Regions from separate parts of the Pectobacterium wasabiae CFBP 3304 genome, predicted to be linked through region 1. Evidence: predicted binding sites of a transcription regulator. Region 1 holds the regulator's gene; each other region holds the start of a gene.
What was found. The regulator CRP, encoded in region 1, controls carbon source genes, mostly activating them, when cyclic AMP is high. The targets are predictions, from matches to a motif close to ATGTGANNNNNNTCACAT.

Region 1 (7,590 bases):
AGCAGCTTGCGCCCGAGCGGTTGGTAATTTCTCCGGGCCCCTGTACGCCAGATGAGGCGGGTATTTCACTGGCGGCTATACGTCACTTTGCTGGTAAATTGCCTATTTTGGGCGTATGTCTTGGCCATCAGGCGATGGGACAGGCGTTTGGCGCGTGTGTGGTGCGGGCGCGACAGGTGATGCATGGCAAAACCTCAGCGATTGCACACAACGATACGGGCGTTTTCACCGGGTTGACCCAGCCTTTGACGGTTACCCGCTATCATTCGCTCATCATTGACCCCGCGTCGCTACCCGATTGCTTTGAGGTTACCGCCTGGAGCGAATATGAAGGGAAACGTGACGAGATTATGGGGATCCGCCATCGCGTGTTGCCGCTGGAGGGGGTGCAGTTTCACCCGGAGAGCATTCTCAGCCAGCAAGGGCATCAGCTTTTGGACAATTTCCTTAAAATTTAATCGCATAGAAAGTTATTCTCTTCATCGGCTGATTTAATATTGCCTGTAATTGATTTTTTATGCATATTTATTGACTATATTTTCATTTCTGACGTAATGGACAGCAGAGTGAGGCAGCAAATGGCAGCAGAGCAGAAAGCAGTGACACGGGATACCCACGATAAAGTTATTTTGCCGGTTTATGCACCCGCGAAGTTTGTACCCGTGAAAGGTAAGGGGAGCCGCGTTTGGGATCAGGACGGCCGAGAATATATCGATTTCTCCGGTGGCATCGCCGTCACGGCGCTCGGTCACTGCCACCCGGCGCTAGTTAATGCCCTACATCAACAGGGCGAAAAACTGTGGCATACCAGCAATATTTTCACTAATGAACCTGCGCTACGCCTCGCCAGTAAGCTGATCGATGCCACTTTTGCCGATCGTGTGTTCTTTGTTAACTCTGGTGCAGAGGCTAACGAAGCCGCATTTAAGCTGGCGCGTCACTATGCGGTTAAACGCCATAGCCCGTATAAAACCAAGATCATCGCCTTCTACAATGCATTTCATGGCCGGACGCTGTTCACCGTTTCGGTTGGCGGACAGCCTAAATATGCCGATGGCTTCGGGCCTAAACCTGCGGATATCGTGCACGTTCCGTTCAACGATCTTGCTGCTGTTAAAGCGGTGATGGACGATCACACCTGCGCGGTCGTGCTGGAACCAATTCAGGGTGAAGGCGGCATTACCCCGGCTACGCCTGAATTTTTGCAGGGCGTTCGTGACTTGTGCGATCAACATAAAGCGCTGCTAGTGTTTGATGAAGTACAGAGTGGGATGGGGCGTACCGGTAAATTATTCAGCTATATGCACTATGGCATTACGCCAGATATCCTCACTACCGCGAAAGCGCTGGGTGGTGGTTTCCCGATTAGCGCGATGCTGACGACGGAAGAGATTGCATCAGCCATGACGGTTGGGGTACACGGAACGACCTATGGTGGCAATCCGCTAGCTTGTGCGGTCGCTGAAGCCGCGCTGGATATCATCAATACGCCAGAAGTGCTGTCGGGCGTAGCGGATCGTCACGATCGCTTTGTTAGTGAACTGGAGAGAATCAACCAGCAGTACAGCGTATTTGATCAGGTACGTGGTATGGGGCTGCTGTTGGGTGCAGAGCTGAAACCGCAGTGGCATGGTCGTGCGGGCGAATTTCTGGCTGCCGCAACGGCACAGGGGCTTATGGTGTTGATGGCGGGGCCGAACGTCATTCGTTTTGTGCCGTCTTTGATCATTGATGAAGATGATATTGTGCAGGGGATGGCGAAATTCGCCAAAGCGGTCGCTCAAGTGGTTGATACCGCGAACTGAGTTCACGATATTTTGTGATAAACCGTTTTGTACGCATTGTGCGATAAAAAAAGCGTGAGGCCGAGGCTTCACGCTTTTTTATTGGTAGGGTAGTACTGCGACAGGGATTTAGCGAGTGCCGTAAACGACGATCGTTTTACCGTGTGCAGAGATCAGATTCTGGTCTTCTAACATTTTCAGAATGCGGCCCACGGTTTCACGCGAGCAGCCAACGATTTGCCCAATTTCCTGACGGGTAATTTTAATTTGCATGCCATCTGGATGTGTCATGGCATCAGGTTGTTTGGCCAGGTTGAGTAATGTTTGGGCGATACGGCCAGTCACATCAAGGAAGGCGAGGTTGCCGACTTTTTCTGAGGTTACCTGAAGTCTGTTTGCCATTTGCGCAGACAGGCGCATGAGGATGTCCGGGTTAACCTGAATGAGCTGGCGGAATTTTTTGTATGAAATTTCAGCCACTTCACAGGCGGTTTTTGCCCGAACCCAAGCACTGCGCTCCTGACCTTCTTCAAACAGGCCGAGCTCACCAATAAAATCGCCCTGATTGAGGTAGGAAAGAATCATTTCCTTGCCTTCTTCATCTTTGATTAGCACTGCGACAGAGCCTTTCACGATGTAGTAAAGCGTTTCTGCTTTTTCACCTTGGTGAATCAGCGTGCTCTTCGATGGATACTTGTGGATATGACAATGGGAAAGGAACCATTCGAGAGTTGGGTCTGTCTGCGGTTTGCCGAGAACCATTCGCTATCATCCTCTGTTGTAATTCACTGCGCAAATTACAGGGGTCAGAGTTCCCTGTACGGCGTGTTTAACTGCTAAAAAAATAAAATTCAGTCTAGGCAGAATGACGTCAGGGAATATACTGGAACCACTGTACCCTTGATTTTCCGGCTGCTACCTTGCCGCACCGTAAACGTGGCTGGGTATGTCTGGCTACGTCATCATCTTCTTCGTTTCTGGGTTTGTCCAGAAAAGGTCTATTCTATTTTTGTTTTAACACAGCTTTAATGATGTGTCTTGTGTTGTCTCGCTTCAGCATGACAAAGCTCTGATTAACGCTGGTTTTTGTACAGTAACGATATAAATTTTCAAAAAATTTTTAGTGGAGAGGCATCATGCAGGCTCGGGTAAAATGGGTTGAAGGCTTAACGTTTTTGGGCGAATCGGCATCAGGACATCAGATATTGATGGATGGTAATTCTGGCGATAAAGCGCCCAGTCCGATGGAAATGGTGTTGATGTCCGTAGGAGGATGCAGCGCGATTGATGTGGTATCGATTCTGCAAAAGGGCCGTAATGATGTGGCGGATTGTGAGGTGAAATTGACGTCGGAACGCCGCTCTGAAGCGCCGCGTTTATTTACCCATATCAATCTGCATTTTATTGTGACGGGGAAAGGATTGACCGATAAAGTCGTCGAGCGGGCGGTTGCCCTGTCAGCGGAAAAATACTGCTCTGTGGCATTGATGCTGGGCAAAGCCGTTGAGGTGACGCACAGCCACGAAATTAGAGTGCTGGCATAATCTTTTTCTTGAGGCACTAATGCTGATCACTTAAGCCCGCTATTAGGGGAAACACAGAGGAGGTTCCCGCAGGAGGCCTCACCCCTGTGGCCGGCTCGTGTATCTCGATGCTTAAACGATCGGCATTATTCTCTTGGCTCGTGTTACCGTGCCCAGCTTTGCTCATTCGATGGCTTTCCCTTCTATCAGTCGCTGCACCAGCGGTGCCATGATGAGCTCCATCGCCAGCCCCATTTTCCCGCCGGGAACGACCAACGTGTTGATGTGGGAGATAAACGAACCCTGCAGCATAGCGAGCAGATAGGGATAATCTATATTATCCAACCCCTGAAAGTGAATGACGACGAAGCTTTCGTCCAGTGACGGAATCGACTTGGCGGCAAACGGGTTAGAGGTGTCCACGGTAGGCACGCGCTGGAAGTTGATATGGGTGCGAGAGAACTGCGGCGTGATGTAGGTGATGTAGTCTTCCATGGAGCGGACAACGGAATCCATCACCGCTTCACGTGAATGGCCACGTTCATTGACGTCACGAATCAGCTTTTGAATCCACTCCAGGTTGACGATTGGCACCACGCCGACGAGCAAATCCACATGCTGTGCCACGTCATTTTGTTCGGTGACTACGCCGCCGTGCAGCCCTTCATAGAACAGGATATCGGTGGGTTCCGGCATCGGTTCCCACGGTGTGAATGTTCCGGGAACCTGATTATAGGGGATCGCTTCATCGTAGGTATGCAGGTATTTCCGCGTCTGGCCGCGCCCATGCAGGCCATATTCGATAAACGATTGTTCCAGCAGGCTGAAATCATTCGCTTCCGGGCCGAAATAGCTGATGTGTCGCCCTAAATCACGCGCTTTGCGGATTGCCATGTCCATTTCCGGGCGGGTATAGCGGTGAAAGCTGTCGCCTTCCAACTGGGCTGCGCGTAGATCAAACTGCTGGAAAATCTTACGAAAGGCCAGACTGGTTGTCGTGGTACCTGCTCCGCTGGAGCCGGTAACCGCAATAATCGGATGCTGATGTGACATAAGGCGCGTGACTCCATGATCGCGATGCCACATAGGCTGAAGCCTGCGTGCATCCTCAAAAAAGACGTAATGGTTCCCATTGTTAGCATGTTTGGCGCGCTCTTTCACGCCTTTCGCCATGATCAATAAGGGGCATGCCCTCCTGCATTGAGCTGGCCGCGTGGCATAATATTGAGAGTTTCATGTAACTCAGACCACACCAAAACTACGTCGCCCGATTGGAGTTGGCTGCGGATATCTTCCACTTTCTGTGCCAACGAGCGCTCCTGTTCGCCGTAGTCAGTGCCTTCGCGCAGCACGAACGATTCGATGATGTTATCCAGCGTTTCTGGATCGAGCTGTTGCCAGGGAATAATCACGCTATGTTTCCTGAGTAAAAAGGGTTCCTGAAGAAGAATCGGTGGCGTGGTCCAAAAATGGGCTAAGCCAGTTGGGAATGCGCTGTTCCAGCCACATTTCCGGTTTCAATAACGTACCACTTACGAAGCCGACGTGCCCACCATGTTCCGTTAGCTGATACTCAATATTAGACGGTAACTGCGACAGATCGGGAATCACCTCCGGCGTCATGAAAGGATCGTCTTTTGCGTGGATGATCAGCAGCGGTTTGCGTATTTTAGGCAATAGCGGCAGAGCACTACAGCGTCGATAGTAGTCAGCCGCATCGCGAAAGCCGTGGATACGTGAGGTAATGACGTCATCAAACTCGCGTAACTGACGGATTCGCTTCAACTGCGGCAACTGAATCGGCAGCGTGTCTGGGTAGGCTGCCAGCTTGCGGCCGGCGTTTTGTTTCAACAGACGCAGCAGGTAGTGCTGATAGACGCGCGAGAAACCTTGTTCCATCCGACGGCTACAGGGCTCGAGCATTAAGGGGGCGGAAACGATGGCGGCGGCGGACAGGGAACAGGCTTCGCCCTGCTGACCGAGCAGGTAGGCCAGCATGTTGCCGCCGAGAGAAACGCCGATGGCGGCGGTAGGAGCCCCGCCCAGCGTCTCTTGCATCCAATGCAGAAAATAGCTGGCATCGCTGGTTTCACCGGAGTGATAAATACGCTTCATCCGGTTGGGCTTACCGCTGCACCCGCGAAAATGCATGATGACGGCCAGCCAGCCACGCTGTTTGCAGGCATGCAGCAGGCCGTGGGCATAGGGACTATGAAAACTGCCTTCCAATCCGTGAAACAGCACCACGCGCGGTTTATGCTTAGCCTGCTCGGGCGCTTCGCTCCACGCCAGATCGACAAAATCGCCGTCGGGTAATTCAAGCGGCTGCCAGACTGGCGAGAACTGCGCGTGACGCCGAATCAGGCGCGGTAATAGCGTTTGCAGATGCGGATTATGGGCACCGCTTAGCGGACGAAAATGGTCATGCATAAAGGATATGAAAATCTTGTTGTCGGCTCTTGTACGATCAATATCACACTGTTAGCTTCAATGCTGCCAGTTGGTACGACATTTGGGTCAGGAGCGCCCACAAATAATGGAACTGAGTTTATTTCTTTCGATGTTGGGTTTTCTGTGGGTAGCGGCTATCACGCCGGGGCCGAATAATATGCTGTTGACGACCTCGGGCGCGAATTTTGGCTTTATGCGTTCACTGTGGTTGATGGTCGGCATCATGCTGGGGATGCAGAGTATTTTGCTGCTGGTGGCATTCGGCGTCGGCGGTTTGATTCTGATTTACCCTTCGCTGCATTTTATCCTGAAAGTCCTCGGTAGTGCTTACCTGCTCTGGCTGGCGTGGAAAATCGCCACGGCGGCTTACGAACGGCTGGAAACGTCCGTTGCTCCGCCCCAGCCGATCCGGCTTTATCAAGGGTGGTTACTACAATTCCTGAACCCAAAAGCGTGGCTGATGGCGCTGGGCGCGGTTGCCAGTTTTAGTCTGGCGGGTGAAGGCTATAACCATTCGGTGATCGCGATAAGCATCGGCATTGTGCTGGTGAATTTGGTTTCCGGCGTCATCTGGCTCGGGTTTGGTACGATGATTGGGCGACTGCTGCGCAGTAAGAAAGCGTGGATTATCTTCAATGTGTCAATGGGGCTGCTGACCGCCGCCTGCGTGCTGTTGATTTGGCATTAGTGCTGGTTTGATAAAGTCGCGAGCGGTTTTTCGCTCGCGACGCCTTTCCGGTGAGAGAGACCAGATTCATTCGCTCTGCATCATCTGCTCTAACTGTTCCTGCGCATCCAGCCAGGACAGTTCTGTTTCTTCTAGCTCGATTTTTACTTTGGTTTGTTGTTGCAGGCAGTCAGTGAGTTCGGCCTTACGGCTGATATCGTAGATTGCACTGTCCGCCAGTCGGGCTTCAAGCGCTGCCAGCGTTTCACCCAGCTTTTCCATCTGCTGCTCAAGCTTGGTTATCTGTTTACGCAGCGGCTGAGTTTGTGTTCTCAATTCGGCTTCACGACGTTTCTGATCTTTTCTACCCTGCGCACTGTTGGCTGCATTCTCTTTGGGCGCTTCATCGGCCGCATTTTCCTGACGTTGCAGGCCGACCAGCCACTGTTGGTAATCTTCTAAATCGCCATCGAACGGCTCTACTTTCTGATCGTGTACCAGATAGAGATCGTCGGTGGTAGAACGGATCAGGTGTCGATCGTGCGAGACGACAACCAGCGCGCCTTCAAAATCGATTAACGCTTCGGTCAATGCCTGACGCATATCCAGATCGAGGTGGTTGGTCGGTTCATCGAGCAGCAGGAGATTCGGACGCTGCCAGACGATCAGCGCCAACACCAGACGGGCTTTTTCACCACCGGAGAAGCGCTCGGTAATTTCGGTGACCTTATCGCCCTGAAAACCGAAGCCGCCGAGGTAGTCGCGCAGTTGCTGTTCCGTTTCCCGTTCTGCCAGACGTACCAGATGTTGCAAGGGTGACTCGTCCGCACGTAGAAACTCTAACTGATGCTGAGCGAAATAACCGAGCTTAACGCCTTTCGCGAGTCCAATTTCCCCTTTCAGTGGAGCAAGCGTGCCAGCAAGCAGCTTGATCAGCGTGGATTTACCCGCGCCGTTATGGCCGAGCAGCCCGATGCGGGAACCCGGCACTAAATTGAGCTTGATGGACTCGAGAATCAGCTTGTCGTTGTAGCCAGCGCTGACCTTTTCCATCTTCATGAGTGGATTGGGTAACGACTCCGGGGCGCGAAAACTGAAGCGGAAAGGGTTATCGACATGCGCTGGTGCAATCATCTCCATGCGTTCCAGCATTTTTATCCGGCTT
Region 2 (7,590 bases), 920 kb from region 1:
CAACTTCAATTACGACGTTCTGGATCCTTATCTGGTTCGTCCGGCTGCTGTTGCCTGGCGCGATTATGTGCCGACGCCTGCGCGTAACGGGCTGGGGAATTTCTTCAGCAACCTGGAAGAGCCAGCGACGATGGTAAACTACTTCGTTGAAGGTAAACCGTATAAAGCGATGATTCACTTTAACCGTTTTTTCCTGAATAGCTTGCTTGGGATGGGCGGTCTGATTGATGTTGCATCGATGGCTAATCCTAAATTGGCAAAAGAAGAGCCTCGCCGTTTTGGTAGCACATTGGGTAATTATGGCATGGGCTATGGGCCTTATCTGGTCGTGCCGGGCTACGGTAGTGCTACCCTGCGTGAAGATGGCGGTGACGTCGTGGATACGCTATATCCGATGCTGAGCTATCTGACGCTCTGGATGTCTGCGGGCAAGTGGGCTATCGAGGGACTAGAAACGCGAGCGCAACTGTTGGATTCCGATGGTTTGCTGCGTAATTCTTCCGATCCATACCTGATGATGCGTGAAGCCTACTTCCAACGGCATGACTTCCTTGCCAGCGACGGGAAAATCACCCCGCAGCAGAATCCAAATGCCGCCGCGATTGAAGACTCGCTCGACGAGATCGATTCAGCGAAATAGGGATGTAGGTCGTTCTGCATAATCTCGCTCATTTCAAAGGCACCTGTCTGTGGGTGCCTTTTTCTTTTATAAAATACGGCTAAACGTGTTTTTACCCTACTGATTCTGTGGTTTGTTTCTTAAAAGTTATTACTTTGTTGTGTATTTATTTACTTACTAAAATTTATTTCCTTCCGTTAGATAACAATAATGTCACGTCGTTAACCGGTTCGAATGCTCATCATGACTGAATGTGTCAGTACGCTGATTTTTTTGTTAGCGAGATGATTAACAAAAAGGTCATAAGAATGATGCCTTTTACTGATGGTAGTGCGGTCGTGTTAATGAATGCCTGGAGTTCTATTTACCTGCACTTATAAAAATAGAGATATAAGCATGAAAAAACTACTTGCTATGTTCTTCAGCCTGAGTGTGGTGGTTAGCGCCCCACTGGCGATGGCTGAAGATGCTAAAACGACAGAGAAGACAACGGATGTGGTATTGATCGGCGGGGGATTATGAGCTCTACGCTGGGTGTGTATCTACAGGAACTACAGCCAGATTGGTCCATCGATATGGTTGAGCGTATGGATAACGTTGCGGAAGAGAGCTCTAACGGCTGGAATAATGCCGGTACGGGCCACTCGGCCTTCATGGAGCTCAACTACACGCCGGATAATCCCGACGGTCCAATCAATATCAGCAAAGCGCTGGAAATCACCGAAGCGTTTGAAATCTCGCGCCAGTTTTGGTCCTATCAGGTGAAAAACGGCGTGCTGAATAATCCGCACTCTTTCATTAACAGTGTGCCGCACATCAGTTTTGTCTGGGGCGACGAAAATACCGCCTTCCTGAAACACCGCTATGATGCGATGCAGCACAGCACGTTGTACCGTGGTATGGAATTCTCTGACGATCCCAATACGATCAAAGAGTGGGCTCCATTGGTGATGGAAGGTCGCGATCCGGCTCAGAAAATTGCAGCAACCCGTATGCCTATCGGTACGGACGTGAACTACGGCGAAATCACACGTCAGTTGGTTGGTGCGATGAAAACCAAGTCCAACTTTGCGTTGCACCTGAATTCAGAAGTGCGCGATATCAAGCGCAATGCAGACAACACCTGGAGCGTGACTTACGCCGATCTGAAGAACGGCGAAAAAGAGAGCGTGATTAAGGCGAAATTCATCTTTATCGGTGCAGGTGGGGCGGCATTACAACTATTGCAGAAATCTGGCATTCCTGAGGCCGATCTGTACGGTGGTTTCCCGGTCGGTGGCGAATTCTTGGTGACAGAAAATCCGGAAATCGTGAAGCGTCACATGGCAAAAGTATACGGTAAAGCCTCGGTAGGCGCGCCACCGATGTCGGTTCCTCATCTGGATACGCGTATTTTTGACGGTAAGCCAGTCCTGCTGTTCGGGCCATTTGCCACCTTCTCCAGTAAATTCCTGAAAAACGGTTCGCTGTGGGATCTGATCGGTTCAGTGACCTTCTCCAACGTGATGCCGATGACGCACGTCGGTCTGGATAACTTCGATCTGGTGAAATATCTGGTCGGCCAGGTCATGATGGATGATGACGATCGCTTCGCTTCATTACAGGAATATTTCCCGAATGCGAAGAAAGAAGACTGGCGACTGGCGATCGCAGGCCAGCGTGTTCAGGTTATCAAGAAAGATGATGATAAAGGCGGCGTGCTGAAATTGGGTACTGAGATCGTCAGCTCGCAGGATGGCTCAATTGCCGCACTGCTGGGGGCTTCTCCGGGGGCGTCTACCGCCGCGCCGATTATGCTGAGCCTGCTGCAAAAAGTATTTAAAGATAAAGTGGCGACGCCGGAATGGCAGAGCAAGCTGAAAGAGATTGTTCCGTCTTATGGTCAGAAACTGGACGGTAATATTGAAATGACCAATAAAATCCGCAGCTACACCAGCAGCACGCTGGATCTGGATTATATTGAGGTTAAGCCTGAGTAATCGGGTTAGCTGGAAGTCACGAAAAAGGCCGCGAAAGCGGCCTTTTTCGTCTCTCTGACTCGGTAAACCGGGTGAGAAAAGGGTTGCTGTACTTTGCTGAAGTGGAATACTACATTTGCAATTGAGCACCAATATCGATTGGGTTAAGCAAGTCACAGCAATCGAGAACAATATGCGCTAGCGGTAATGATGGCCAGTGTTGAGTCCTGGAATTCTGGAAAACGCTTCTGCAATGAAGTCCATGAATACCATCGCTCGCTTCGGTAGCAGCCGATTGGCAACATAGAGAAACTGAATTGGCACGGGCGGCGCTTCATAGTCACAAAGCACCTGACACAGTCTGCCGCTCTTCAATCCATCCTCGTATAACCATGCGGGCCCATTCGCGATCCCAAGACCGGCTATGACGGCTTCCTGTATGGCCTGTGGTGAGTTGACGCGGAATCGCCCCGAAACGTTGATTTCGGTATCTCGAAAATGCCACGTATTACCCGTGTTTAACAGAGAATACAGAATACAGTCATGATCGCGCAGATCTTCCGGTGTTTGCGGTATACCGCGACGGCTCAGATAGTCTGTAGAGGCGACATACACGCGAGTGAAAAGACCAATCCGGCGTGCTCGTAGTGCGCTGTCGGAGGGATGGCCTATTCGGATCGCCAACTCGACACCTTCTTCCACCAGATCGACGAAACGATCGCTCAGTTGCAAATCCAGCGACAAGCCGGGGTAGCGTGCCAGAAAAACGGGGATTTGTGGTACCAGGAAGCTATGGGCCATTGCCGTTGGGCAGGCCACTCGCAGAAGTCCCGTGGGTTCCGTCTCATTGCTCAAGGATGACTCTGATTCTGCAACTGCATCGAGAATTCGGCTTACATCTGCGTAGTACCGCTCACCCTCGGGCGTCAGCACAAGTTGGCGTGTTGTGCGCTGAAGTAGTCTTACGCCCAAATGCTCTTCTAAGGCGGCAACGTATCGGCTTACGTTGGGTTGCCCCATATTCAGGTCGCGCGCTGCCGCAGAGAAACTACCCGTTTCGACAGTTCGTTTAAAACAGGTCATGAGCAGAAAACGATCCACGTGAAGGCTCCTTGATTCATGCGGTAATGGAATAAATCATATGCGAAATAAGAATCTTATCATTATTTATGCATACACATATGATTAGCGCTGTCCCTGGCAGCAAATTGCTGCATCCGGCTATTATGATCAGGAGTTCTTAATGTCTCGATTACACAATAAACGTACCCTTATCACTGGCGGCACCTCCGGCATTGGGTTGGAAACCGCAAAGCAGTTCCTCGCTGAGGGGGCTCGCGTCATCGTCACCGGGGTCAACCCCGATTCTATTGCCGCGGCAAAATCCGAACTTGGCAGTGAAGTGCTGGTGCTGCGTGCTGACTCGGCCAGCGTGAGTGCACAGAATGAACTGGCTCAAGCCGTGGAGGCACATTACGGAAAGGTTGATGTTGTCTTTCTCAACGCTGGTGTTTCCGTTTGGCAGCCGATCGAAGAATGGACAGAGGAAATGTTTGATCGCTCCTTCGATATTAACGTCAAGGGGCCGTATTTTCTGATCCAGTCGCTTTTGCCTGTGTTCGCCAATCCCGCTTCAGTCGTGCTCAATACGTCGATTAGTTCGCATGTAGGATCGAGCCGCTCCTCCGTTTATTCTGCGACTAAAGCAGCTTTCCTTAGCCTGTCAAAAACGCTGTCTAGCGAACTGATGGAACGTGGTATTCGCATCAATGCGGTTAGCCCAGGTCCTATAGATACCCCGCTGTATGACAAACTGGGTATTCCTGAAAGCTATCGTAAACAAGTCAATGAGGAGATCGTCAAGAGCATCCCTTCAGGCCGTTTCGGCACGGCGGAGGAGATTGCCAAGGCTGTGTTGTACCTGGCTTCAGATGAGTCCCGATGGACAATCGGTAGTGAGATCGTCGTAGATGGCGGGCGTCTGTTGAATGACTGATTTGACATTATGATGTTCGTGGATTGTTCATCATTAGCTAATCACTACGCCAGTAAGAAAGAGACAAATGCCTTGTGATGAGCAAAAAAAAAGCAGGTAAGTTGCCTTACCTGCTTTATCACGCTGACTGGTAACAAATAGAATGCGTACTCTATTTAGAACGCCATTTTTTATTTAGAACGCATAGTTGAAGTTCACGCCGTACAGCCAGGCTTTACCTTTAGAGCTGAAGTTGTAACTTGGAGAACCTGCTCTATCAGAGATAGGTTCGCTGATATCAACCTGCTTACCGTGCATATAAGACACGCCAACATCAACAGAGGCATCTTTGTTAAACGCATAGGTAGTGCCTGCACTTAACCAGAAACGGTCCTGATCGGGGATAGAGATAGAACGTCTGTCGGCTGGTACCGGGCTATCATCAAATGCGATACCGCTACGGAATGTCCAGTTATCGTCATGATAGTAGGTGGTGCCGAGTGCGATACGGTAGGCATCACGGAAGCCTTCCTCTTTCTGGAACAGCGTATTACCGTTGCTACCTGTCGCTTTCAGTTCCTGGAAATGGCTCCAACTGGTGTAGGTCAGGCTGTAATGCACCGCCCATTTAGGCGCTACGCGGTGGTAGGCGGAGGCTTCCCACATTTCCGGCAGGTTCAGCGTCAGCTTACCGGGAATTGTTGCCCCCCCTGTCCCGACAGGTGTTCCTGGGAGGCCGGCAGGGATATTACTGCGGTAATCACCATCGAAGTCGATGTCGACTTTGGAACGGTAGGTCAGGCCGAAGCGATTGTTTTCATCCACTTCATACAGGATACCGGCATTCCAGCCGTAGCCCCACTCTTTACCTTCCATGTGAACCAGTTCTGAAGATGGGCCTGCAACTACGCCTTGCAAACCACCAGACGGTACTCCGTTAATGACGGGAGGAATGTTTGCCAGTTCACCTGCTCGGCGAACAATCTTAGCATCGGCATAGACCGCATTGAGGCCCAGACCAAAGCTGAAATGTTGATTCAGGCGATACGCAGCGCTCAGGTTCAGGTTTGACGTCAACAGGTCGGTCTCCCCGCCGATAGAACCAGCCGCATAGCTATCATTAAATTTAGTCGCCAGACCATAGTTAGTGGTGGCGGAAGCACCGATCGCCCACTGCTCATTAAGCGGCATGATGAAATGCAGATTAGGTACCCAGGCGTGTGGCGCGATATTCTTGGCGCTGGTGTTCTGCCCTGGGACTTGGGAGTTTTTCCCCTGAACATCAATATCCGGGTTGATATAGGTGACACCACCGGAGAACGATGGGCGGTCAAACATAGTCATGGTCGCTGGGTTACGGCTGCCGGAGGTGGCGTTGTCGGCTACGGCACCTTCACCAGAAAACGCACGTCCCAGACCCGATGATGAATATTCATTAAGCTGGAAACCAGCCGCGGACACATTTGCTGAAAACAGGGCCACCGCAACAGCAATTGTGGATTGTTTGAACAGGTTTTTCTGGCTCATGACCAAAACCTCTTTATATGCTTGTTATTTAACGTTGTTACACGAGGTAACAAGGGACGCGCATTGTAGGGGGCGCACTCAGCCTGACAAATCAGACCAGTTGCCAAAGTATAAGTTGTGAATACGGTAATGTTGCGTTTGTGTGTTCTAAATATTTCCAAAATGATGCGGAATTTAGATCTGCTTAACGTTTTGGTTAATTTGTGTGAGGAGGTGTTACGCGGTTTTCACTGCCTAATAACGCTTTAATGTGACTGATATCACTAAAATTACTGGCTGGCATGAAGTGCTGGTACTGCTTTAGGGTGAGAGAGTAAAATATAAGGAAGATAGAAATATTTGAACTGGATCAAATCTCCCGCGTCTTAAGTCTTAAGAGGAAAGCATCATGACGAACGTAATCAATAAATGCAGCGCTGAAGAAACCGCAGCCTGCTGCTGTGTCGATGTCGGTACCATCATGGATAATACGGATTGCACGGCGTCTTACAGTAAAGTGTTCGGCGATCGTTCTGATGCTGAGGCGGCACTCACTGCTCTGACGGCAAAAGCGCGCGCGGTAGAATCCGAACCTTGCGAAATTGCCAGCACGCTGGAAGAGGTAGACGGCGGCGTGAAACTGGACATCGATTTCACATTCAGTTGTCAGGCTGAAACGATGATTTTCCAGCTCGGCCTGCGTTAATTTTTGTGTTGGCAGGAGTCTTTTCCTGGCTCCTGTTGATTGTTTCCTGTCTTGTCCTAACGAATCGCCTGACTACTGGTTCCCCCTTCGCTTTTTGCCATTCATTCATCTTTGTTCGCCGCGACGCGCATGCTCTTCACACTTTTATGTTGCGCAGCTTTGCGTAATGTAACTATCTGGTTAACAATGAAATCAGGTCAGACCTGTTGTGCGCGTACTTTATTTTCGGTTAACAGGAGCGTTTATGAGCGAGGTATTACCTCTGATAACCCGCCGTGGCGATCGCATTGCGTTCGTGAGCGGATTACGCACCCCATTTGCCCGGCAGGCAACGGCCTATCATGGCGTTCCTGCCATTGAGTTAGGCAAGCTCGTCACCAGTGAGTTACTGGTTCGAACGGGTATCGATCCTGAACTGATCGAGCTATTGGTGTTCGGGCAGGTGGTCCAAATGCCCGAAGCGCCGAATATCGCCAGAGAGATCGTGCTCGGTACGGGCATGAGCGTATATACCGATGCGTATAGCGTTTCACGCGCCTGTGCTACCAGCTTTCAGGCCGTTGCCAATGTGGCGGAAAGCATTATGGCGGGAACGGTGGAAGTCGGCATTGCCGGGGGCGCAGATTCTTCTTCCGTGCTGCCCATTGGTGTCAGCAAAGCGTTGGCCAGAGCGCTGGTGGATATGAACAAGGCCAGAACGCTGAGTCAGAAGTTGAAGCTGTTAAGTGGCCTGCGGCCGAAAGATCTGCTGCCGGTTGCGCCTGCTGTGGCGGAATATTCCACCGGGTTGCGCATGGGCGATACTGCTGAACAGATGGCAAAAACT
Region 3 (7,590 bases), 2.1 Mb from region 1:
AGCAGCACAAATTCGTGCCGCGCGCCTCGACCCTAAAGTTAAAGCGCTGGTGCTGCGCGTCAATAGCCCCGGCGGTAGCGTCACTGCGTCAGAGCTGATTCGATCAGAATTGATGGCGCTCCGCCTGGCAGGTAAACCGATCGTGGTATCTATGGGCGGGATGGCGGCATCCGGCGGTTATTGGATTTCAACGCCCGCGAACGCGATCATCTCCGGCGCCAGTACACTGACCGGTTCTATCGGTATTTTTGGCGTGATTACCACGTTCGAAGATTCGTTGGAAAGCCTTGGCGTCCATACGGACGGCGTTGCCACCTCTCCACTGGCCGATCTGTCGATCACAAAATCATTGCCGCCTGAGTTCTCACAGATGATGCAGTTGAGTATCGAACGCGGTTATAAGAATTTCATCGATATCGTCGCACAGGCACGCAAGAAAACGCCGGAGCAAATCGATCAGATCGCGCAGGGTCACGTCTGGGTCGGTAGCGACGCGAAAGAGAATGGTCTGGTCGATCAAATCGGCGATTTTGATGATGCCGTGAAGAAAGCCGCTGAGTTGGCTAAACTGGGACAATATCAATTGAGCTGGTATGCCGAACAGCCGGGTCTGCTTGATACCATGCTGAATCAGGTGAACGCATCGGTCTACGCTCTGCTGCCTGTTGCTGTTCAGTCCATGTTGCCAGCACCGGTCGCGCAGTTGGCGGAAGCCATGCGTTCACAACCGTCCATCATGAATAACCTGAACGATCCGCAGAACCGGTACGCATTTTGCCTTACCTGCGGAGAAGTCCGGTAGCGTTTACAGTAGCCGCCAATATGTACCCTAAATAATTCGAGTTGCGTGAAGGCGGCAAGGGAAGGCATCCCGATGAGCTTACTCAGGTAAGTGATTCGGGTGACTGAACGCTGCCAACGCACAAGCAGCTTGAAGTATGACGGGTATAGCCCGGTAATAGTCATTGCTTATGATAGTATTACCGGGCTCCTTTTCCCTCTATACTCTTGTTTTGATCCTGACTCACACCACCATGCGAAAGAAATCCATTTATGTCGCTTATACGGGCGGCACCATCGGCATGCAGCGTTCCGCCAATGGCTATGTCCCAGTATCGGGTCATTTACAGCAGCAACTGGCAAAAATGCCTGAATTCCACCGCGAAGAAATGCCGTCGTTTACGATTCATGAATATGACCCGCTGATCGATTCGTCTGACATGACACCAGCAGATTGGCAATCCATCGCGGACGATATTCAAGCCCACTATGATGATTACGACGGTTTCGTGATCCTACATGGTACAGACACCATGGCGTTCACTGCTTCTGCACTCTCGTTTATGCTGGAAAATCTGGCCAAGCCGGTTATTGTGACAGGGTCACAAATACCGCTCGCGGAATTGCGCTCGGACGGCCAGACAAACCTATTGAACGCGCTATACGTGGCAGCTAACCATCCGATTAATGAAGTCGCCCTTTTCTTCAATAACAAACTATTGCGCGGCAATCGCACCACCAAAGCCCATGCCGACGGTTTTGATGCCTTTGCATCCCCTAATTATCCACCGCTGCTGGAAGCCGGTATCCATATTCGTCGGCTGGCTCCCACCGTGGAATGTAGCGACTGTCCACCGCTGAAAGTGCATCACATCACACCGCAACCTATCGGGGTGATTACGATTTATCCCGGCATTTCTGCCGATGTCATCAGCAATTTTCTCCGTCAGCCGGTGAAGGCGCTTATTTTGCGCTCGTACGGCGTTGGCAACGCGCCGCAAAGCCCTGGGCTGCTGCACGAATTACGTGAAGCTTCAGCCCGCGGCATTGTGGTTGTTAACCTGACTCAGTGTATTTCCGGGCGTGTGAATATGGGCGGCTATGCAACAGGCAACGCGCTGGCGCATGCGGGGGTGATTAGTGGCTTTGACATGACCGTTGAAGCGGCATTGACCAAACTGCATTACTTACTGAGCCAGCAAGATTTAAGCGCCGATGACATTCGCCGTTTAATGCAGCAAAACCTGCATGGAGAATTGAGCGATAAAGATTAAGCAATCACGGAGTTAATAATGAAAAAAGCATTGCTATTAGTTGATTTACAAAATGATTTCTTCCCCGGCGGTGCGCTGACGGTTAACGAAAGCGATCGGGTCCTTGAGGTTGCTAATCGTGCTATTGAGGCCTGTGTAGCCGCCGGGATTACGGTGATTGCCAGCCAGGATTGGCACCCCGCTAACCACGGTTGCTTTGCGGTGAGTGAACAGGCCGTGGTAGGTGAAATCGGTGAATTAAACGGGTGGCCGCAAATCTGGTGGCCCGTCCATTGTGTGCAGGAGACGACAGGTGCCGATTTTCATCCAGCGCTCCAACTATCAGGCATTCAGTGGATAGTACAAAAAGGCACGCAGCCTGACATAGATAGCTACAGCACTTTTTTCGATAACGGACACCGAGTTAAAACCGAACTGGATGATTGGCTACGTGCTCACCACATTACCCATTTAACCATTCTGGGGTTGACGACCGACTATTGCGTCAAGTTTAGCGTATGGGATGCTATCGCCTTGGGGTATCACACCGAGGTATTGGTGGATGGCTGTCGTGGTGTCAATCTTTCGCCCGACGATAGCACATTGGCATTACAGGAAATGGTACAGCGTGGGGCAAGGCTTATCGATATGACACAGTTCCTTGCAGAGCTATCTTCCCATCACTAAAGCCACCAGCAACTAGCGGTAGCCTCTGAGACTACCGCTGACATTTACACCTCAGGCTTCAGCGTAACGATAGCGTCGGCGGTGGTAAACTGGCGCTTCAGTTCTTGCTTGCTTTTCATCACAATTTCGCCATTAGTGCCAATGGTCATGTGCTCAGCTTGTTCGTTATGGCGAGCCTGCCACATCATCACCATTTGCAGGCAGTTTTCTTTCTGTTCAGCCGTCAACGCGACACCGTCTGGCCATTTGCCCAGTTCTACCGCTGTGACTAACCGTTGGTAAATTTCTGGCGTCATGGCGTCGATCAGATCATTGAGTTCCATATCCGGTTTCTGCTCCGAGGAAGGTCAGATTTATTATTGCTGAATGCTAGTTACTGGCAGCGCCTACAGCGGCTGAATCGTTTAAAGCTATTGCAATTTCTGGCTGCCGCTACCATAGTGGTGGTAAACAGATTACCCGTCAACGCGTTCCCCATCAACGTCGTCGATAAAGCTCAGCGAAGCAGAATTCACGCAGTAGCGCTCTCCAGTGGTTTTCGGGCCATCGGGGAAAACATGTCCCAAGTGTGCATCGCACTGCCCGCAGCGGATTTCAATACGGCGCATGTTGTGTGAATCATCGTCGAGATAGCGGATCGCCTCTGAAGAGACGGGCTGATCGAAGCTCGGCCAGCCACAGCCGGAGTCATATTTACTGTCAGAATAAAACAGCGGAGCCTGACAGCACAGGCAGTGATAAGCGCCCGTGCGCTTGTTATGCAGCAATTTACCTGAAAACGCAGGCTCAGTACCGCGTTGCTGGGTGACATAGCGCTGCATCTCTGTCAATTCAGTATTGTCGGACGAAGTGGGCGAAGCAGAGTCGTTAGTCATGGAAGTCTCGCTGCGGTGTTATTTATTCATTCAATCACTGATTATAACAAAAAATTAACAACCTAACAGGCCGTTCTGGCTTAATATTATCAATGTTATTAGCATGAATATCTAATTGTGACATACATCACATATTGAAATGACATGGGCTTTATATGATGCATTTCGCCCCCATATCAGTCTTAGATGTTACTTAGTTACAGGCTCAAGCGGTTTTTGCACAAAGATTGGTCATAGGTTTGACTTACAGCAACTATTGACACGATTCCGCTTGACGCTCAGCAAGGTTTTTGTAATTTTACAACCAACCTTTTATTCACAAACCAATAGCTGGTGGAATATATGACTATCAAAGTAGGTATCAACGGTTTTGGCCGTATCGGCCGTATTGTTTTCCGCGCTGCGCAAGAGCGTTCTGACATTGAGATCGTTGCAATCAACGACCTGTTAGACGCTGAATACATGGCGTATATGCTGAAGTACGACTCAACTCATGGTCGTTTCAACGGCACCGTTGAAGTTAAAGATGGCCACCTGGTTGTTAACGGCAAAACCATTCGTGTTACCGCAGAGCGCGACCCTGCAAACCTGAAGTGGAACGAAGTCAACGTTGATGTTGTTGCTGAGGCAACTGGCCTGTTCCTGACTGACGAGACTGCGCGTAAACACATCGCCGCAGGCGCGAAGAAAGTCGTTCTGACTGGTCCATCTAAAGATGACACCCCAATGTTCGTTATGGGCGTAAACCACAAAGCTTACGCAGGTCAGGAAATCGTTTCTAACGCCTCTTGTACCACTAACTGCTTGGCTCCACTGGCAAAAGTCATCAACGACAACTTTGGTATCGTTGAAGCACTGATGACCACCGTTCACGCTACCACTGCAACGCAGAAAACTGTTGATGGCCCGTCTCACAAAGACTGGCGCGGCGGCCGTGGCGCATCTCAGAACATCATCCCATCTTCTACTGGTGCGGCTAAAGCAGTAGGTAAAGTGATTCCTGAGCTGAACGGCAAACTGACTGGTATGGCGTTCCGCGTTCCTACCCCGAACGTGTCTGTTGTTGACCTGACTGCACGTCTGGAAAAACCAGCGTCTTACAAAGAAATCTGTGCAGCAATCAAAGCCGCTTCTGAAGGCGAGCTGAAAGGCGTTCTGGGTTATACCGAAGACGAAGTGGTTTCTACCGATTTCAACGGTGAAAAACTGACTTCCGTGTTTGATGCTAAAGCCGGTATCGCACTGAGCGACAACTTTGTGAAACTGGTTTCTTGGTACGACAACGAAACAGGTTACTCAAACAAGGTTCTGGATCTGATTGCTCACATTTCTAAATAAGCGTCAGCGATGATTCTGTGAAAAAAGGGCGACGTGATGTCGCCCTTTTTTATTGTTTATTGCAGATTTCTTTTACAACGAAAAACAATCAAAAAAAGGTTCTATCATGCATAACACAATTTTCTCACTCCCCGTCACGAAGCAAATTAGCACCACCCTCAGCCAGCGTCAGTTGGACCAATTACCCGTCATCGTCGTCGATCATCCTGAAGTTCGTGCCGCCATCGCATTACAAGGCGCGCACCTGCTCAGTTGGCAGCCGACGAATGAAGAACCCGTGCTTTGGCTAAGCGACAATACGCCTTTTACTCAGCACGTTGCCATTCGCGGCGGCGTCCCTATCTGTTTCCCTTGGTTTGGCCCTTTCGCCGAACCTAACCACGGTTTTGCTCGTCTGCTGCCGTGGGAATTTACCGCCCACAGCGAAGATGAACACGGCGTGCAACTCACGTTCACACTGCACGATAGTGAAGAAACACGTAAGGCCTGGCCACATGCGTTCACGCTCATCGCTCGCTTCAAGCTGGGTAAAGAGTGCGGTATTGAACTGGAAGCACAGGGTGATTACAGCATTACTAGCGCGCTGCACACCTACTTCCAGATCGGCGACATCAGCGACATTCGTATTGCTGGTCTGGGTGAGCCATTCATTGATAAAGTGGATCAAGGCAAGCTGGCGACGCAGCAAGGTGATCTGGTCTTTACCGGCCGTGCAGACCGTATCTATACCCAACCGCAGGACACCAGCGTGGTACATGATGCAGTACTGAAACGCGCTATTGAAGTACACCATACGCACCATAGCGATGTCGTGTCATGGAACCCGGGAGCAGAACTCTCTCGCACGATTAGCGATATGCCAGATGAGGGATATAAAACGTTCGTGTGCGTGGAAACCGCGCGAATTAATCAACCGTTTGTTGCATCTGCCAAGGCTCCAGCCCGTCTGGCAACGGTTATCCGCATCAAGAAATAACCACAGCTATACCGTGTATGGCGACGATGTTCGCCATACACTCTTCTTCTAAATCATTTCGTCACACCACATCCAGATGTTGTTTGCGCGTCGGCGGTGGGAAGGCTTGATCTAACTGCGCGACGTCTTCCGTAGACAACATCACATCCAGCGCTTTCGCATTTTCCTGAACATGCGTTACAGAACTTGCTTTCGGAATCGCAATCACCCCTTGCTGACGGATAACCCACGCCAATAAAAGCTGCGCTGGCGTGATGCTATGTTCGCGCGCAATACGGTTCACCACCGGATGTGAGAATAACCCATCACGCAAGCGCCCTGCCTGCGCCAGCGGACAATACGCCATCACGGGAAGCTGCTGTTGCTGACACCACGGCAACAAATCAAACTCAATACCGCGCGATGCCACATGGTAAAGCACCTGATTGGTCATGCAGCGCTGCCCACCACTTAGCGACCACAACTCCTGCATATCGCCAAGGTCGAGATTAGATACACCCCACTGACCGATTTTTCCCGCCTGCTGCAACCGTTCCATCGCAGCAATCGTATCAACTAACGGGATACCACCGCGCCAGTGCAGCAGATACAGATCGATACGCTCGGTTTGCAGGCGCTTCAGGCTGCGTTCACACGCCTGTATCGCTTTTTCGCCTCCCGCATTGTGCGGGTAAACTTTCGATACCAGATAAACACGGTCACGGCGGCCACGTATCGCTTCGCCGACCACGCTCTCCGCCCCGCCGTCCGCATACATCTCGGCGGTATCAATCAGCGTTAACCCAAGATCGATGCCCGCTTGCAGCGCCGCCACTTCCTGCACTTTCATTCTGGCATCTTCACCCATGTACCACGTTCCCTGACCGATCGCCGGTACACGGGTATCATCTGGAAAACGAATCGATTTTGTCATGCATCCCTCCCTTGATTGACGTCAACGTAACATGGCATTCGGCGCACCATAAATGTGCAAATGGGGTGATATCACCCCATTACTGTACGGCAGATGCACTATGCTTACGAAAAGCATTAAAAGCGCTTATGAAAAGCATCAGAAACGATAGCTAACGCCTGCACTCATTAAGATGCTGTGGTTAGTATCAACGATAGGGCTGTCTTTCATTTCATCAGACAAACGCGTGTAACGACCGACGGCCCAAGCGCTCCAGCTTTCGTTAATCTGATAGCCCGCGCTCAGTTCAAGGTATGGCGCCCAGCCATCACCAGGGCTGTACTGGTTAAAGCCAGAACGCGAAGATTCTTGCGCGCTCACGCCGTAGTAATATTGGTTCATGTTTTCACTGAACCAGGTCGCACCGATACCAGGGGTAATGCTCAAATCGCCCATTGAGAAACGGTAAAGATAGGCGGTATCCCACGCGAAGCCGTTGCTGTAATCCAGCGTATCACCTGCCAGCACGGTACGAATTTCACCCCAGTCAGCAGTATGACGATAAGCCGCGCCAGCCATTAGCGTACCGCGGCGTTTATCCAACTGTTTCATACGCAGATCGTCGCTATCTCCCGGTTTAAAACCTAAAGGCAGGTAGTAAGCTGTTAAAGAGAAACGATTTACGCCGTCATTCCACAGGTAGTATCCACCACCCAATCCACGGAAATAAAAGCTTTCACTCTCATAATTCAGTACAGGAAGCGGATAAACGTCATTATCAACACCACG
Region 4 (7,590 bases), 1.0 Mb from region 1:
GATGCCACTGACTCAGCAAAGGCTGAAGTTCACGGGCATGTTGGGTAAGCTGAGGCAGCTTGATGCGACCAACCTCAATGCCCGCCTGAAGCTGATGCTGCCACGGCCCAGTCGGGCTGGCTGGCGTCATCATCATGATCGGTTTTTGCCCCTGATCGATCTGCTGGTAATAGCGCTCCAGACTGCGCTCCATCATGTAGGCTTGCCCGTTTATATTGCCGCCCGCGCCGCTGCCCATGGCGAAGCAGTCCGCGCCTTGTTTAATCAGCAGGTTGTACAGATTGCGTTCACGCGTAGTGCGCGCCCAGTGGCTGTTGCTAAGCTGGTGCCAGCCCGCATCGGCCAAAAATGCTGCACCCGTCCGGTAAAAATCACGTCGGGCGACCACATCAGGCAGCGCAACACGCTGGTTCTCTGCCGCTTTCGCCAGCGGTGTTGTCGGTAACAGGTTAAGCGCATACAGATCGACGCCGTCTAGCGGTAAATCGCTGACGATCGCCAGATCTTCGCGCCAGATTTCCGGCGTTTGTTCCGGCAAGCCGAACATCAGATCGCATACAACTGCGGCCCTGTCGCGCTCACACAACCGCTCAAGAAAGCGAATTGATTGCTGTTTATCCGAGGTGCGAGCCATACGCTGACGAATACGAGTATCAAACGTTTGAATCCCGATGGAGAAGCGGTTCGCTCCCGCATCCAGACAGGCATCGATCCGTTCATCGTCAAAATCCATCGCCCGCCCTTCTACTGTGATTTCACAGTCAGGTGCCAGCGGCAGAGAGGTGCGGATCGCACGAATGATTTGCGACAGCTCATCGGCCGCCAGTGCCGTTGGCGTACCACCGCCAAAATAAACCGCATGAATGGGCGCAGACTGATGCAGCGGACTCTCCGCTTCCATCGCCAATTCCTGTAATAGGTAACGGGTATAGGTCGCGGTGCTGTCATCACGCAGTTTATTTTGGTAAAAACCGCAGAACGTGCAGTGCGTAGCACAAAAAGGGATGTGCAGGTAGAGCAGACGCTTACGTGCAGGCACTATCTGCTGTTTCAACGCCTGCCAACCGGCCGGAATTTGTTCTGGTGAAAGTGGCACATGGTTGCGCCAAGGCATTGCCATACGTCGGGCGCCAAAAGGCTGCTCACCGGGCTCGGCATAATACGGCGTCAAATCGATGTTCATTAACGGCCCCCAAATAATCAATAAAATAAATTAAATGATAATTATTTTTATTTAGCAACCAGCCCAACAGGCAGAAGGGAGAGCGATAATTTTTTTGGCGTCGTTTTCTCTTTAAATTAACCGATTTGCTTATTTTGTTTAAAATTCCCCAAGTCAATAAAGACAGTTATTTCTTATTATTTTCATAGCATTAATCCACTGCATCGTTTTTAAATGTTAAATAAATGAAAACAAAAGCCACTACATTAAAGTTCGTTAATTTAACAACCAATGAAATATTGCAAGTCCTTATTTAATAACAAGTGAGATGACAGTCACATTTTTAGATATTCATTTAAATTTAATTATCGCCACTTACGCCCAAATGATAACGTTAATGAGAATCATTAACCTTTCAGAGAAGAAGCCATGAATAAAAAGGCCACACGCTGGGCACTCTTTATGCTGCCTGCTATTTATAGCGGTGCAATTAATGCAGCCACAAACGATTTATCCACAACACATTCATCCACAAGCCATTCAACGACAAACAGTGATGAAATAACCGTTATTAGCGCAGGGAGAACGGAACAGAATTTATGGGAAAGCCCCGTCACTATGCAGGTTGTCGATAATGAAAAGCTGAGTAAATATACCAGCGATTCTATTGCCGAAGCGCTACGTGATATTCCCGGCGTCGATATTACCGATACCGCATTGGCAGGTCGTAAACAAATACGTATTCGCGGTGAAGAAGCCTCACGCGTATTGGTGTTAATTGACGGACAGGAAGTCACTTATCAACGTGCCGGGCCCAATTACAGTCTCGGATTATTAATTGATCCTTCTTATATCGAGCGCATCGAGGTGGTAAAAGGCCCGCACTCGGTATTATATGGTTCACAGGCTATCGGCGGCGTCATTAACTTTATTACCCGCAAAGGCGGAGACAAGCCGCTGAGTGGCAAAATCAAAGCCGTTTACGACAGCGCCACCGCAGGCTGGCAGGAATCCGGCTTAGCCTACGGGTCCATCGGTAACTTTGACTACCGCCTCAGCGGCAGCTATAGCGACCAAGGCAACCGCAGCACGCCGGATGGTCGTCTGCCGGATACCCATTTTCGTAACAGCGGCCAGTCAGCTTGGCTCGGCTATCGCCTGGGCGATCATAAGTTCGGCCTGTCGCTGGATAGCTTCAAACTCAGTACGCAGACCTATACCGATTCGGATGAATACGACAGTTTTAGCGTGCGAATTCCTGAACTGGAAAGAAAGAAGGTCGGCCTGTTTTATGACTGGCAGCTCGGCGGCAAGGTGCTGAAAAACCTGCATCTGGACGCCTACCAGCAAAATATTAAGCGCGAATTCCGTAACGATTTGTCGCAGAGCGGTAACCCGCTGCGTTATAACGGCATGTCGCTTTATCAGGGCAAAATGGCGATGAGTACAGGAACCGACGACAAGCAGACCAGTCGAGGGTTGACCTTACAGGCAGATATCACACCATTAGCCGATCATACGCTGATTGCCGGGGGACAGTGGCTCTCCGATGTGGTGAAGCAAAACGCCTTCTCCGATGTTCATGCAGACGGTTTTCTCTCTCCTGTCGCACCTTTCCCTATCTCGGTTAACCCTAGTTCGGTATCCAACAACCACTGGCGGCAGAATAGCTGGGCACTGTTCGCACAGGATGCATGGAAAATAACGCCGGACTGGACGTGGACGCTAGGCGCTCGTCAGTATTGGGTTGAGTCGCTCTCATACGGCGGACAAAAGACCGGCACAATAAGAATGAACGGTATGGTGATGCCGAACAACAGCACGTTCGCCACCAAGAAGGAAAATGACAGTACCTTAGTCACCGCCAGCAGTCTGCGCTATTCCGGTTTCGACAATATCCAACTGCGCGCCTCCTTTGCGCAAGGTTATGTCTACCCTACCCTAACGCATAAATTTTACGACACGGCAGCGGGCGGGAATACCACTTATGGTAACGCCGGTCTACAAGCAGAAACGTCGGATAATTATGAAGTCGGCATGCGCTATAAAGATGAGAGCTGGCTGCTGGATAGCGCCGTTTACCATTCACGCGCTAAAGATTACATCACCACGCTTAACTGCGCCGGTAACGCCATCTGTTCCGGCAGTACGGCTGAAGGTAGCCGTTACTACGCTAACGCCAACCGTGCGACCACATACGGGATGGAAATGTATGCGGAATACCTCGGCTGGACGCTGTCTCCTTACGTTAACGGCAACATCATCCGCCGTGAGCTGGAACTGCCGACTCGCAGCACCTATCGCACCGGTGAACCCACCTTTACTGGCAAAATAGGACTCAAAAACATCACGTTATTCGAGCGCATGGAGCTGGAATCAGATCTCTACTTCCGAGCAGCCTCACGTGCGAAGGATGAAACGGCAGATACCGCCGTTCAGCATAGCGGCTGGGCAACGGCCAATCTGGAATTCACCAGCACTTTCGGCAACGAGAATCAGTATCAAGTCACGCTGGCATTGAACAACCTGCTGGATAAACGCTACACCACCGCGCACGAAAGTATTCCGGCATCCGGTTTCAGCACCGCGATTGGCGCAGCGTTCTCATTCTGAGATTCATGATGATGAAGGCGATAATCGCGTTAATGCTCTTTGGGCTGTCTTCCTTCACCTGCGCGACCACGCCGCGCGTGGTGATTGCTGGCGGCTCACTGGTAGAAATTGTTTATGCACTCGGCGCAGGCAATACGGTGGTGGGCATCGATCAAACCACCACCTATCCGCCAGAGACGTCAACACTGCCACAAATCAGCAACTGGCAGCAGTTAACGAGCGAAGGTATTTTGTCGCTCCACCCAACGTTGTTGATGACCTGGCAGGATGCCAACCCACCGCAGGTGCTTAATCAGCTTGAGCAGTCTGGTGTAACGGTGGCACGTTTTACCCGCACGCCCAGTACGCCAGCGCAGTTGCTTAGCAATATTCGGCAAGCGGGTGTATTGCTCAATCGCGCTGATGCCGCCGAGAAGTTGGCCACTCGTCTCTCTCAGCAGTTGAATGCCGTAGCAGAGCGACTGACAACGCAGAAGAATCACGTCAACGTCGTGTTTCTGCTGAGTGTCGGCGGCGGCGCGGCGCAGGTTGCGGGGAAAAATACCGTCGTAGATAGCCTGATCACACTGGCGGGTGGTAAGAATGTCGCCACGCATAGTCAGTACCGAACTTACGGCGGTGAGGCGATGATTGCGGCGAATCCTGACGTGATTGTAGTGACCACGCAAAATATCGCAAACGGTGTGGAAGCGCTGGAGGTAATACCGGGGATAGTGCAAACCGCAGCTTGGAAAAATCAACGCATTATCGCGCTCGATCAGGCAATTTTGCTGGGAATGGGGCCGCGCGTTGCCGAGGCGGTCGAAGCATTAAACCGCGGATTTTATCCTTAACAAAACGAAAACATCCCCTAAATAATTCGAGTTGCAGGAAGGCAGCGACACAGTGAATCCTCAGGAGCTTACACCAGTAAGTGACTGAGGCGAGTATTGCCAACGCACATGCAGCTTGAAGTATGACGGGGATTAACGGCCTCAATAATGAGGCCGTATCACACGCTTACTGAATACCCTGACTACGCAGGTAATCTTCATAGTTACCGGTGAAATCGTTCACTTTATTTGGCGTCATTTCCAAAATACGGGTTGCCAACGAGCTAACAAATTCACGGTCATGAGAAACGAACAGCAGCGTCCCTTCATACATTTCCAGCGCCATGTTCAGCGATTCAATAGATTCCATATCAAGGTGGTTGGTTGGTTCATCCATTACCAGAATATTCGGACGCTGCATCATCAGTTTACCGAACAGCATGCGACCTTTTTCACCACCGGATAACACCTTCACTTTCTTCTTGATATCATCTTGACTGAACAGCAAACGACCAAGTACGCTGCGCACCGCCTGTTCGTCGTCTTTTTCCTGTTTCCACTGGCTCATCCAGTCAAACACCGTCAGCGTCTCATCGAATTCGTATTCGTGATCCTGCGCGTAGTAGCCAATTTTGGCATTCTCTGACCACTTCACCGTACCGCTATCCGGCTCGAAATCACCGACCAGCGTTTTCAACAGCGTCGATTTACCAATACCGTTAGGACCCAAAATGGCGACTTTTTCACCCACTTCGATCATAAGACCCAGCTTGCTAAACAGCAGGCCGTTATCAAAACCTTTACTCAACGCTTCCACTTCCAGCGCATTACGGAACAGTTTCTTATCCTGATCAAAACGGATAAACGGGTTTTGACGGCTGGAGGCTTTCACTTCATCCAGTTGGATTTTATCGATCTGGCGCGCGCGCGATGTCGCCTGCTTGGATTTAGAGGCGTTGGCGCTAAAACGACTGACGAACGATTGCAGTTCAGAAATCTGTGCTTTCTTCTTCGCGTTATCAGACAGTAAACGCTCACGCGCCTGCGTCGCGGCCGTCATGTATTCATCATAGTTGCCCGGATAAACACGCAGTTCACCGTAGTCCAGATCCGCCATGTGCGTACAGACCATATTCAGAAAGTGACGGTCATGCGAGATGATGATCATGGTGCTGTTACGCTCGTTAAGCACCTGCTCCAACCAGCGGATAGTATCGATATCCAGGTTGTTGGTCGGTTCGTCGAGCAGCAGGATATCGGGATCGGCAAACAGTGCCTGCGCCAACAGAACACGCAGCTTCCAGCCGGGAGCAATTTCACTCATCAAGCCATAGTGCTGCTCAACAGGGATCCCCACGCCCAGCAACAGTTCACCCGCGCGTGATTCTGCGCTGTAGCCATCCATCTCACCGTATTCTACTTCCAGATCGGCCACTTTATAGCCGTCGGCTTCGCTCATTTCAGCCAATGAGTAGATACGGTCGCGCTCTTCTTTTACCGCCCATAGCTCGCCATGCCCCATGATGACGGTATCCAGCACGCTATATTTTTCAAACGCGAACTGATCCTGACGCAGTTTACCCAGACGTTCATTAGGATCGAGGAAGACGTTACCACCGCTCGGCACCAGATCGCCGCCGAGGATCTTCATAAAGGTGGATTTGCCGCAGCCATTGGCGCCAATCAAACCGTAACGGTTGCCGCCGCCAAATTTAACGGAAATGTTTTCAAACAACGGCTTGCTGCCGAACTGCATGGTAATATTGTTGGTACTTAACACAGCACTTATACTCGAGTCGGAATGTGATTTGGCGCGCATTATGCCATAAGCGCGCGCCAGGATCGCGGTTAGTTTTGAGTAATATTTAAGCGATAGCGCATACAGGAGAGAAATGCGATGCCTATAGTACGTCGTTTCAAACAGGTCGACGTTTTCACCCAGCAGCCTTTCAAAGGCAATCCGCTTGCCGTGGTTATGGAGGCGAGTGGGTTGACCGATGCGCAGATGCAGGATATCGCGCGTTGGACAAACCTGTCGGAAACCACGTTTGTCCTGCCTGCTACCGATCCCGTTGCGGATTATCATGTCCGTATTTTTACGCCAGAAGCGGAGATGCCCTTTGCCGGACACCCCACGCTAGGCACGGCACATGCCCTGCTGGAAGACGGATTACGTCCTAAATCCCCGGGCCAGTTGGTGCAACAGTGCGGTATTGGCTTAGTGCCAATCAACATCGGTGATGACAAGAGTCTGGCGTTTCACGCACCGCAGGCTACCATCGTGCCGTTTGATGATGAACACACGCCGCTGCTGGAAAAAGCGCTGGGCATAACCGGTCTTGGTAGTGCTCACATCGATAAGCGCTATCCGCCTACCGCCGTACATATGGGCATTCGCTGGCTGGTGGTTCGTGTAGACAGCGCGGACACCTGTCTGAGCATTATACCGGATGCAGACGCGCTCACCGCCGTGCAGAGCCTCAGCCAGACCAATGGCATTGCTATCTACGGCCCACACGATGACGCGACGCCGGCCGATTATGAAGTCCGCACGTTCTACATTGAATGCGGCTACCTTAAAGAAGATCCTGTCACTGGCAGCGCCAATGCCTGTCTGGCAGCACTGCTTCGCCAGCAGCATTCCACGAATAATGTTACCGCGCCACTCAGTTATCTTGCACGACAAGGGACGATGCTGCACTGCGATGGTCGTATTACCGTGACTTACCTGGACGATGAACCTTGGATCGGCGGACACAGTGTCACAATCATTGACGGTACGTTGCTACGTTAAAAAATAAGGAATCTCGCTTATGGAAGCGCTATTTGCAGATAAATTGTATGAACTACGCCATCAGCCCCACTTGCGCCTAACGGTACAGGAAGAGAACGACGCCGATGTGCTCTTTACTCTAATTCAGCAAGAAAAGCCACGCCTGCGGCGAACGTTACCTTGGCCGGATTCCGTCAAGAGCGTCGATGACACACGTGAAACCATTCGCG

Region 2: the regulator CRP is predicted to act here: its motif matches at 6,417-6,434, upstream of A7983_RS01150 (YfcZ/YiiS family protein).
Region 3: the regulator CRP is predicted to act here: its motif matches at 3,711-3,728, upstream of msrB (peptide-methionine (R)-S-oxide reductase MsrB).
Region 4: the regulator CRP is predicted to act here: its motif matches at 6,389-6,406, upstream of A7983_RS00775 (ABC-F family ATPase).

Annotation. Positions count from the first base shown of each region.
Region 1 is NZ_CP015750.1:1,157,472-1,165,061, reverse strand. It holds gene A7983_RS05290 (aminodeoxychorismate synthase component II) at 1-458, shown strand, start outside; gene argD (bifunctional acetylornithine/succinyldiaminopimelate transaminase) at 579-1,805, shown strand; gene crp (cAMP-activated global transcriptional regulator CRP) at 1,914-2,546, opposite strand; gene A7983_RS05275 (OsmC family protein) at 2,921-3,328, shown strand; gene A7983_RS05270 (phosphoribulokinase) at 3,491-4,360, opposite strand; gene A7983_RS05265 (YheU family protein) at 4,483-4,719, opposite strand; gene A7983_RS05260 (hydrolase) at 4,721-5,737, opposite strand; gene A7983_RS05255 (LysE family translocator) at 5,844-6,446, shown strand; gene A7983_RS05250 (ABC transporter ATP-binding protein) at 6,513-7,590, opposite strand, start outside.
Region 2 is NZ_CP015750.1:237,417-245,006, reverse strand. It holds gene mlaA (phospholipid-binding lipoprotein MlaA) at 1-640, shown strand, start outside; partial or broken gene mqo (malate dehydrogenase (quinone)) at 1,016-2,598, shown strand; gene A7983_RS01165 (LysR family transcriptional regulator) at 2,776-3,678, opposite strand; gene A7983_RS01160 (SDR family oxidoreductase) at 3,821-4,573, shown strand; gene fadL (long-chain fatty acid transporter FadL) at 4,748-6,079, opposite strand; gene A7983_RS01150 (YfcZ/YiiS family protein) at 6,468-6,764, shown strand; gene fadI (acetyl-CoA C-acyltransferase FadI) at 7,009-7,590, shown strand, end outside.
Region 3 is NZ_CP015750.1:4,087,344-4,094,933, reverse strand. It holds gene sppA (signal peptide peptidase SppA) at 1-802, shown strand, start outside; gene ansA (asparaginase) at 1,035-2,054, shown strand; gene pncA (bifunctional nicotinamidase/pyrazinamidase) at 2,073-2,720, shown strand; gene A7983_RS18700 (YeaC family protein) at 2,765-3,043, opposite strand; gene msrB (peptide-methionine (R)-S-oxide reductase MsrB) at 3,176-3,595, opposite strand; gene gapA (glyceraldehyde-3-phosphate dehydrogenase) at 3,938-4,933, shown strand; gene A7983_RS18685 (D-hexose-6-phosphate mutarotase) at 5,040-5,909, shown strand; gene A7983_RS18680 (aldo/keto reductase) at 5,971-6,822, opposite strand; gene A7983_RS18675 (MipA/OmpV family protein) at 6,961-7,590, opposite strand, start outside.
Region 4 is NZ_CP015750.1:149,096-156,685, forward strand. It holds gene hutW (heme anaerobic degradation radical SAM methyltransferase ChuW/HutW) at 1-1,183, opposite strand, end outside; gene A7983_RS00765 (TonB-dependent receptor plug domain-containing protein) at 1,592-3,775, shown strand; gene A7983_RS00770 (heme/hemin ABC transporter substrate-binding protein) at 3,787-4,608, shown strand; gene A7983_RS00775 (ABC-F family ATPase) at 4,775-6,367, opposite strand; gene A7983_RS00780 (PhzF family phenazine biosynthesis protein) at 6,485-7,381, shown strand; gene A7983_RS00785 (GNAT family N-acetyltransferase) at 7,401-7,590, shown strand, end outside.